Regions from separate parts of the Alkaliphilus crotonatoxidans genome, predicted to be linked through region 3. Evidence: riboswitches for the same ligand, from Rfam matches in the RefSeq annotation. Region 3 holds a riboswitch; each other region holds the start of a gene.
The links. Region 3 has a riboswitch for cyclic di-GMP ahead of ACYQ1I_RS12210 (response regulator). Riboswitches for the same ligand answer to the same signal wherever they lie in the genome.
Positions count from the first base shown of each region.

Region 1 (3,282 bases), on a different contig from region 3:
AAAGGGCTGACCGATGTTCCTTTCTCCTTCTGCCCGGGCTGTACCCATGGAATCATCATGAGGTTAATTGCCGAAGTATTAGAGGAACTGGATATTATTGAAGATACCATTGGGGTTTCCCCTGTTGGTTGTGCAGGTTTTTGTCAGGATTTCTTCAGCTGTGACTTTGTAGGGGCTGCCCATGGTAGGGCCCAGGCTGTGGGGACAGGAATAAAAAGAGCCCTTCCAGAGAAGATGGTCTTTACCTATCAGGGAGACGGTGATATTGCCGCCATTGGAACCCAGCATGCGATCCATGCCGCAGCCAGAGGAGAAAAAATCACCTCGATTATGGTAAATAATGGTATTTATGGTATGACAGGAGGTCAAATGGCCCCCACAACCCTGGAGGGGATGAAGACCACCACAAGCCCCTATGGAAGAAATGCCGTTCATGAAGGGGTGCCTATGGATTTTCCAAAATTAATTGCAAATCTTCAGGGTGCAGTCTATGTGGCCTCTGTTTCAGTGGATTCTCCCAAAAATATCAATCAGGCTAAAAAGGCTATCAAAAAGGCCTTCCAGGTTCAACAGGCCGGATTAGGCTTTGCCATGGTCAGTGTCCTGTCTACCTGCCCTACCAACTGGGGATTGAGCCCTGTTGAAAGCCTAAGATGGCTGCGGGAAAATATGATGCCGATTTATCAGATGGGTGAGCTTAAAGCAACCGAGGAGGTGAATAAACTATGATGGATAAAATAATACTTGCTGGCTTTGGTGGGCAAGGAGTTATGTTTCTGGGAAAGGTCCTGGCCTACGGAGGAATGGGGTCAGATCTTAAACTTTGCTGGATTCCCTCCTATGGCCCGGAAATGAGGGGTGGAACCGCCAACTGTTCAGTAATATTATCTGATGAAGAAATTTACTCTCCGGTTATAGACTATGCTGATTGCGGTATTGTCTTAAATAAGCCGGCCTACGATAAATTTGTGTCACGAATTAAGCCGGGAGGCGTACTGGTAGTAAATTCATCCCTCGTTGAAATTGATCATACAAGGGATGATATAAAAATTATTCAAATTCCTGCCACAGAGTTGGCTAATGAGATTGGGAACAGTAGTATCGCCAACATGGTTTGTCTGGGGGCCCTTTTACCAAACCTGAAGCTGATTGATTTTAAAAAGATAGAAAAGGCAATGAAAAAATTAACCCAGAAGCGACCAGAGCTTTTAGAAATCAATTTGACGGCTATTAATAAAGGCTATTCGTATCAATAGAATATTGAAGCTGTTTAATATTATTAAAAGCCCCGGTAGACTGACGGGGCTTTTTGTCATGTAATCAGGAAAGTTGTCAAAGGGGCTTAAAAATTGTAGTAAAGTTTAGTATTAACTGTTATAATAAAACATATTTATAGTTTAACAACAATGAAGGTCATGATTGAATATAACATTTTTAATATCGATAATAGCAAACTTTTTGAAAGAAAAGGACGCAAAGTCATGGGTCTAAGGGTACAGCTGTATCTATGATTGCCAGATTGCCGAAATATTTTAAGGATTAACCTATATCTTTAATGGGAAAATTAGGCAACTGCATTGGTTGCTTTTTTTATTTACTTTAAGGAAACAATGGGCAAAAGTCTGCCTTTAATAAAATAAAAGCTAGGAGGAGGTATAAAATGAAAAAACAAATTCAGAAAAAAGGCATTCGAAGTTCTTTAAAGACCAAATTAATTACCATGTCGTGTCTTCTTTTGGTAATACCGCTTTTGGCCGCCGGTTTGATCAGCTATGGTATCGCAAAGAGCGAGCTTAACAAAAAAGGGGAAGTAATACTTAAAAACAGTGTCGTACAGGCTATGCAGCTGATCGATGCCAAGGCTGAACAGGTAAAGCTGGGCTTGATAGACCTGGAGACAGCCCAGGAACAGGTAAAAACCTATCTGTTAGGCCCTATGAATTCAGAAGGAAAAAGACCGATTAATCGCAATATTGATTTGGGCCAAAATGGCTACTTTATTATTTATGATGAACATGGCTTGGAGGTAGCCCATCCCACACTGGAGGGAGATAATGTTTGGGAGGCTGAAGATAAAAGTGGAAATGGCTTTAAGCTGGTTCAAGAGCAAATTAAAATTGCCCGGAATGGCGGCGGATACGTGTACTATGCCTGGACCTTACCGGATTCGGAGCAAATAGGAGAAAAAATTTCATATCAGGAGCAGGATCCGCACTGGGGCTGGATTGTATCGGCCGGCTCCTATATGAGTGATTATAACCAGGGCTCCAATGCAATTCTTAAGGCAATATTACTGATCATTGTGGGGGCCATTTTACTGGGAGTCATTGCTATTATTTTATTTGCCAAGCATCTAACTGACCCAATCCATAAAATAAGCAAGGGCTTAGGGGAAGTAGCCCAGGGCAATTTAATCATAGAACCCCTTGTAGTGAAAAATAACGATGAAACAGGAAGACTGGCCGAATCCTTCAACGAAATGCTTGACAATATGAAGAAGCTCATATCTACTGCCAGAGATTCATCCTCTACGGTAATGAAATTTTCTGATTCCCTGGCCACCATTACGGAGGAAACCTCCAGGGCCATTAATGAAGTGTCTTATACCATTCAAGAGGTTGCCCAGGCTGTTGGAGAAGAAGCCAGGGGTACAGAAAATGCCGTAAGTAAAATGGACCAATTATCTGCAAGTATAGAAAATGTCAATAATGCTGCTGTCCATATGAATGATGTAGTAACCGAAACGGGAAGCTACAGTACTAAGGGATTAGAAAAGGTATCTACCTTAATTCATAAGAAGGATGACAGCAATCGTGCGACCGAAGAAATCAACGAGGCAATCCTTAAGGTAAATGACAGTACCGGTAAAATACATGTCATTACAGATACCATCACTCAAATTTCCCAGCAGACAAATTTACTGGCACTCAATGCCTCTATTGAGGCCGCCAGGGCTGGTGAGGCAGGTAAAGGCTTTGCTGTGGTGGCTGAGGAAATCAGGAAGCTGGCAGAGCAGTCTGCCAATGCTGTCAGCGAAATTAACAGTATTATAGAAGAAATCGATCAATATTCCAATTCCTCTGTGAAAACCATGGAATTGGTAAGGGCAGCCTCAAGGGAGCAAAACAATGCAGTGGACGAAACCAGAAATGTCTTTGAAGAAATATCCAATGCGATTGAGGAGCTGATCATGGTGGTTAACGAAATTAATCGTGAAAGTAATACCATGAAGCAAATGAAGGATGATATTGTGGTGATCATGCAAGAGATATCAGCATCAAC
Region 1 is NZ_BAAHXS010000004.1:289,611-292,892, reverse strand. It holds gene ACYQ1I_RS03930 (thiamine pyrophosphate-dependent enzyme) at 1-729, shown strand, start outside; gene ACYQ1I_RS03925 (2-oxoacid:ferredoxin oxidoreductase subunit gamma family protein) at 726-1,256, shown strand; cyclic di-GMP riboswitch class I at 1,439-1,527, shown strand; gene ACYQ1I_RS03920 (methyl-accepting chemotaxis protein) at 1,661-3,282, shown strand, end outside.
Region 1: linked by a shared signal. The riboswitch ahead of ACYQ1I_RS03920 (methyl-accepting chemotaxis protein) and the one ahead of ACYQ1I_RS12210 (response regulator) in region 3 are both predicted to bind cyclic di-GMP.

Region 2 (3,282 bases), 540 kb from region 3:
AAAAACCTCCTTAAATTCATTCTCACTCAAAACCATTTTGGTTTTAAAATAATGGCGTAAATTGCCTTTTTATGGTTTTTGGAAATTTCTGAAAAATTCAGTTGTAATTAATTTATTCGTTATGATCTTAAAAAACCCTTTTTATGTAAAAAAATTTATATATAAAAGAAAAGCAAACCTACATATTGCAAGTACCTAGTCAGTTAAAGCTTGGGTTATTCTGAGAAAATTTTCATCTAGTAAGAACGAGGAGAATCCATATCGAGCAATATGACGACCGAAGATAAGCTTTTTCTATTGCAGTTTATATAGTTCATTTATACCTTTACATATTAGCTATTAATCAATCATTATTAAAACCCACCCCAATTTACGTGGTGCCAGTACCCTGTTACAGTTAAAACTTGTGTTTCCCCTGAGTTGAAATTGCCATAAAGCAAGGCATAATAAGGAGGCAATATCGGTTGATCTTATGACTGATGACAACGGAATCACCCAGATATAACTGGAATTTAATAATAAAAACTCCACCCGGTTGGGTGGAACAATAACGATTCTATATATGGCTTGTCCTGTTAAAGTCAGAAGGGCTTTTTATCATGTCAGGCCTCAAATTACTTTTTATTAATTGTGCGTCCTGTGTTGTATCGATTATGACCCAGCCCCCCAGGGCTTCGATATAAACCTCATTCCAGGCATGATATTCATTAATATTGGAAGCATACCCCTTGACCAGCTGAGTCGGTATTCCCTGGCTTCTTAACATGGCTGCAAATAATGACGCATAATCATAGCATATCCCTAGCTTGGTATCGAAGATATGATCAATATCAGGCAAATAATGGGACGAAGTATTAGCAGCCTTTTTATAATCATACTCAATTTCATGAATGATATATTCATAGATTGCCCTCACCTTATCTATATCAGCAGTTAAGTTTTCAGTTAATTCCGAAGCTTTTTGTACTGCCTTTGAAGATGAATCCCATTTTATTTCCTGAATAGAGTTTAGATAGATTATCTTATCATCTGCCAGGTTTACTTTAATTTCCTGCTTTAATATCTCCCTATATTTATTGCCTTCGGTATTTTCCATTAATCTTACAATATATGCTCCGTTTCCCATCTGTAAAGGAAACCGCTCTTTTTTTTCACCATCAAGACGATAACTGAAGCGTTGTCCGTCCTTTTCAATTAAAACCCGCATTTCTTTGTGATGGGCTTGTCCATAAAAAACAGATACAATCCCCCTATTGATGTTTTCAGTACTAATAATTTGGGCTTCTGCACCATATGTAAAAATATTAGCAAATATAAAGAAGACGACAGTCATAATGATTAAAGTCTTTTTCATAGATAACTCTCCCTTCGGTAGCCAGGCTGCCCTTCTTTCGAGTGGGCCCTATGGCTTTGCGTCCCAACGTTTCCATTGGTTTGCCATTGTCGGTGAAAAGCTATAGATCAAAAACAACAAAAACTAATCCTTCGGTGGCTAGGCTGCCTTTCTTTCGAGTAGGCCCTTTAGCTTTGCGTCCCAACGTTTCCGTTGGTTTGCTATTGTCGGTGAGAAGTTCTTTTTTCGTTTAATTATTTTACTGATTTCATTATACCACATTATTAATTTATAAAAACATTTTTCTGATTAAGGCTGCCCAATAATATTGGCCCTATCTTTATATATAATTGCTTCTTCAACATAACGAGTTAAATCACCATTACTCATTCCCTTGGTTTTTCTGTATATTTCAGGAGAAATTCCATATTTCTCTTTAAATACTTTATTAAATTGATCGGGGTTCTTATATCCTACCTCTGCTGCCACCTTATGTATTGCAATTTTCCTAAAAACCAACATACCACAGGCAATTTTTAAGCGTGTATCGACTACCCATTCACCAAAGCTCCGATTGGTCTTTTCATAAATCATTTGACTTACATAGGCTGGATGATATCCAAACTCCTTTGCAACATCTGCCAGCTTCACAGTCTTGATATTTTTCCAAATATATTCCAGTATATCATTCATTCTTTCACTAATAATACCTACTTCACTCTCTTGAAGACTATCTTGGTGGAGCTTTTCCAGCTCTGAAAAAAAGATTATAAATAGGCATTTAATTTTATCATCCTTTAACAAATCACCCCCATAATATTCCATCAGAATTACCTCAAGGGTATGCTGGGACTTCTTGGATGCTACATTCATCACCATATATTTTTGAAAATGCTTTTGATAAAACCATTCATTTATAAAGCTCTGATCAGCATGATCGTTAGAATAAACCATAGCCGTATACACTGTATCCTGAAAGGAAGACGTGATTGCTATATTTAAGACAATATCGCCGGCTCCAAGGATCCCTAAGGCATGGGTTGTTTCAGGATTAATAAAGCAAAGCTGCCCTTGGGTTAGTTGAATTTCATTGGTCTGGTCTTCTATATATAGGCGACACGCTCCCTGAAAAACATAAATAATTTCTAAGTAGTCATGTTGATGGAATGGAACATGGGTGAATCTGGGTTGCTTCGTAATGAGTACCTTATTCTCATCCAAGTCATTAGAATCGTTTGAAAAAGCATTCAAAATAATATCATCTAAAATTTTGTGCTGAGTTTCTAAGAATGATGCTTTATTGCCATAGCCTTCTATTTTATCCTTTGTATAATCAGTATCAAAATTTTTATGTTTCATCAGATTTTGTTTTAAAATCAGCTCCAGCGGCTCTAATCGATTGAGCAATTTCCCTAACTCTTCTATTTCCATTGCTAAGCACCACCCTCCCTATAGTAAAATTAAGAAATTAAACTTATTTAATTATGGTATAAGATATGATACCATGGCCTAATCTATCAAAATACATATGACAGACAATTTGCTAATATAAGACAAATTATACCATAAAATTATATATTAAGATACTTTTTATGTTTTTTTATTAACAATTTTGTTATCTTTTTTCTCAATACTCCTCCTTTTTTTAACCTAGTCCTTCCAATTGGCTTGATTAGCAAGAAATCTTTCATTTAAAGCTTGTTCTAATATTTTTTTGCTTCTTTCATAAATAAAGGGGTCTATTTCCTTTCGCTTCATCCGCTCTAATACTGACATTGTATTTTTAATTTTATAGGGCCTGTATACTCTGGGCTGCGTAATAGCATCAAATATGTCTGCAATACGGATAATTCTGCTATATAGAGGAATTTCATTTCCCTTTAATCCCTCCGGATATCCTGTGCCATCCCAGTTCTCATGGTGGTAACGCAGGGCTTTAGCGATTTTTA
Region 2 is NZ_BAAHXS010000006.1:564,354-567,635, reverse strand. It holds gene ACYQ1I_RS14745 (transglutaminase-like domain-containing protein) at 557-1,354, opposite strand; cyclic di-GMP riboswitch class I at 1,368-1,449, opposite strand; cyclic di-GMP riboswitch class I at 1,485-1,566, opposite strand; gene ACYQ1I_RS14740 (AraC family transcriptional regulator) at 1,643-2,764, opposite strand; gene ACYQ1I_RS14735 (HD-GYP domain-containing protein) at 2,984-3,282, opposite strand, start outside.
Region 2: linked by a shared signal. The riboswitch ahead of ACYQ1I_RS14745 (transglutaminase-like domain-containing protein) and the one ahead of ACYQ1I_RS12210 (response regulator) in region 3 are both predicted to bind cyclic di-GMP.

Region 3 (3,282 bases):
TCCTATGGGCGATCAATTTTTTAAATAATATGTATACCCCCAGGATCACCAGCAATAGGCTAATAGCGGCAAAAATCATGGAAAGCCGCTGAACAGACCAGGCCTTGGCCTTTACCTCTTCAATTCCCATGGCTGCCACAATATAAAGACCCATCCTTTTTTCGTAGATTCCATGATAGGCCACACCATTTTCAATAAAATCTATTTCACCCTGTTCATTTTCCACCACTGTTTTTAAAAAATCCTGGTTTTCAATAAAGGTCCGTAGCAGCGTTTCATTGGAGTGAACCTTTATATCGCCCTGACTATTAAAGGCCATTACCAGGCCGGTTTCACCAATTTTGGTTTGCCCAATAGAATTTTGCGGGCTTGATTCTTCAAAGACATTTTTCTGGGGAACAGAGCTAAAGCCGATCTGTATTACTCCGCCAGCCCCCTGTCTTGGTAAAAAGCCATACTGTATAAGGTTTGTCCCTAATACCGGTGCTGCCTCCAGCACTACTTCACCTTTAAGGGCCCTTTCAAAATAGTGCTTTTTTTCGCCGGCTCCCAGGTCTGTTCCTATAAAGGAAGCCCCTGAGCTTTCAATAATTACGCCGTTTCCGTCGCTAATATGAATTTCTACGGCTCCCATTTCCTTGGCTATATTCTGCAATTCCTCTGGGGTATAAAACCGGGCCTCCAGTGAATTGGCAATTGCCTTTGCGATAATCATGGTCTGGTCATCCATGGCACTTTGGGCAGCCTGGTTTGTTATACTGGCCGAGGTAAAGGTATCATAGACGGTAGCATGGGCATTTTTCACTTTTTCCAGCTCCATATCATAGACAATATTTTCAACAAAGGAAAATAGGGTTGCCTGAGAAAAAACCGATACGAAAAAGTAAATTATTGTTGTCGCCGCAATCATTTTAGTCAATATACTTCTGTTCTTTAAAAATCTCCCTTGTTTTAGATGTAATTCATTGGTCTGCTGCATCTTTTTCCCTCCACTTTTGCTTGTCTTTTCCTGGGTTTCATTATTTGTCAACATTCTAAAATCTTTTTTATTTTTTCAATCACTAAATCCTCTTGAAAGGGTTTGACAATGAAGTCTTTGGCCCCCGAACGTATGGCTTCCACCACCATGGCTTCCTGGCCCATGGCAGAGCACATCAGCACCTTTGCATTGGGGTTCTTTTTATGAATTTCCCTTAGTGCTTGTATGCCGTCCATTTCTGGCATGGTTATATCCATGGTTACCAGGTCAGGCTTAAGCTCATTATACTTCAAAAGGGCCTCTATTCCGTTTTCTGCTTCCCCCGCCACCTCCAGGCCATGGTTTGTTAATATGTTTTTTAAGATCATCCTCATAAAGGCTGCATCATCTACAATTAAAATTTTTGACCCCATCAGCTCATTCTCCTATCTAACTAAATTACTTCAGTAAAATTTACATGTAAAACCAAAGGCTATCATTATTTGAATTGACTAAGCCTGCCTAACAGGCTTAAATAAATTTGTTGTCGGGGATTATATTACCCACCTCCGTTTACTAGTAACAACTTAAATAAAATTTTACACAAAAAAAGCCAATAATTAGCTCACTAATCATTGGCCGGTTGCACCACTAGCTCTGAATTCTCAAGGTGCCCAGATAAGAGAATTCTTCTTTGCTTCCAATTTTCATTGCATAATTTGTTGTTTTAATTTATTCGCTCCGCTAAGGCAGGGCTCCTGCATAGAAGTCACAACCTATATGATAAAATCATATCAGACTTTGGTACAAATTTCAAACAAACGATAGGTAAAATAAAATAAAAAAGGGGACGGTACTTGATTATTGTTTTTTGAAGTTATATAATAACAATATAAAGGGGGGTGATTGCTCTGCCAAGGTCAGCCAGAATAAAGGATGAATATGGTATTTATTATATTACCCAACGGGGTTCATCAAATAGAAAGCTTTTTGAAAATGAAGGAGATCGAGATAAATTTCTAACCATTTTAATGGAGTCTAAGGAAAAAAACGGATTCAAGCTGTATGGCTATTGTATTGCAAAGGACAATGAATATCATCTCATTATAAATGCCAATGGTTCCGATATTTCAAAAATTATGAAGGGAATTAACATATCCTATGCAATGTATGTTGATAACAGCACCGGTAACTTGTATCGAGATCGATATAAAAGTCTTCTCATACAAGATAAATTTACCCTAATGGAAATTTTATCAAAAATACATGCAGTTGGAAGGCAGAACAATAATAAATACAACAGCTATTGTATTTATCATAAAGAGCCGTTGTTCGACAGTCAGCTGATCGACCAGGAGGATTTGACCCTGCTGGAGGATGAAGAAAACTGTCTTTATCGGAAGGATAACTGCCGATGCTGCCTCAAGACACCCTGGGAAGCCAAAAATAAGCTGCTGCAAATTGCAGAATCCAGAGGAATTACACTGAAGGAGCTTATGAAGGATAAGGACTACCGAAATCAATTAATTCGAGATTTTCGTAAAAACTCTATATTATCGTTAAAGGAACTGGGGGAGGTTTTTGGTGGCCTTTCAGAATCTTCTATCTGTAAAATTTTAAATAATAAATAAAATTATTTCACCCTTTAAGAGGAAAAACCATATGCTATACAAAGACCTGTTTAGAATAAGGGCCTATTGGCTTTCCTCTTTTTTAAACAGCAAATATTCAAGTACCGTCCCCTTTATTAATGGAGGTGTGATATTAATGAATTTAAATCTGGATTTTAATTTGAATTATGATGTTGAAAAAAGTAGCCCTTCCTCCCTGGGTACCGATTCTATTTATGATTTGCTGATCATTGGCGGTGGCCCTGCCGGCCTGAATGCCGCCCTTTATGCTAAAAGAAAGGGGCTTCATGTCGGTATGATTACCACTGGTCTTGGGGGGCAGGTGACCAACACAAGCCTGGTGGAAAATTACCTGGGCTACCCTGAAATTGAAGGGAAAGCCCTGGTTAGCCAGTTCATTTCCCATGTTGAAGGGCTTTCTGTACCCATATTGGGAGAGGCAACTGTCTCATCTATTGTGGCTTCCCCCTATGATGTGATTAAGCAGGTCTTATTGACAAATGGTGATACCTATCGGGCAAAGACCTTTATCATTGCCACCGGGAGACAGCCAAAAAAGCTTGGTCTTCCTGGTGAAGGAAAATTTACTGGCAGGGGCATTGCCTATTGTGCCATTTGTGACGGTCCCCTCTTTAAAGACCGTGAGGTGGCTGTGGTCGGCGGCGGTAATGCTGCCCTGGAGGCCGCCATTGA
Region 3 is NZ_BAAHXS010000006.1:23,758-27,039, reverse strand. It holds gene ACYQ1I_RS12215 (methyl-accepting chemotaxis protein) at 1-979, opposite strand, end outside; gene ACYQ1I_RS12210 (response regulator) at 1,027-1,392, opposite strand; cyclic di-GMP riboswitch class II at 1,587-1,669, opposite strand; gene ACYQ1I_RS12205 (transposase) at 1,861-2,589, shown strand; gene ACYQ1I_RS12200 (NAD(P)/FAD-dependent oxidoreductase) at 2,726-3,282, shown strand, end outside.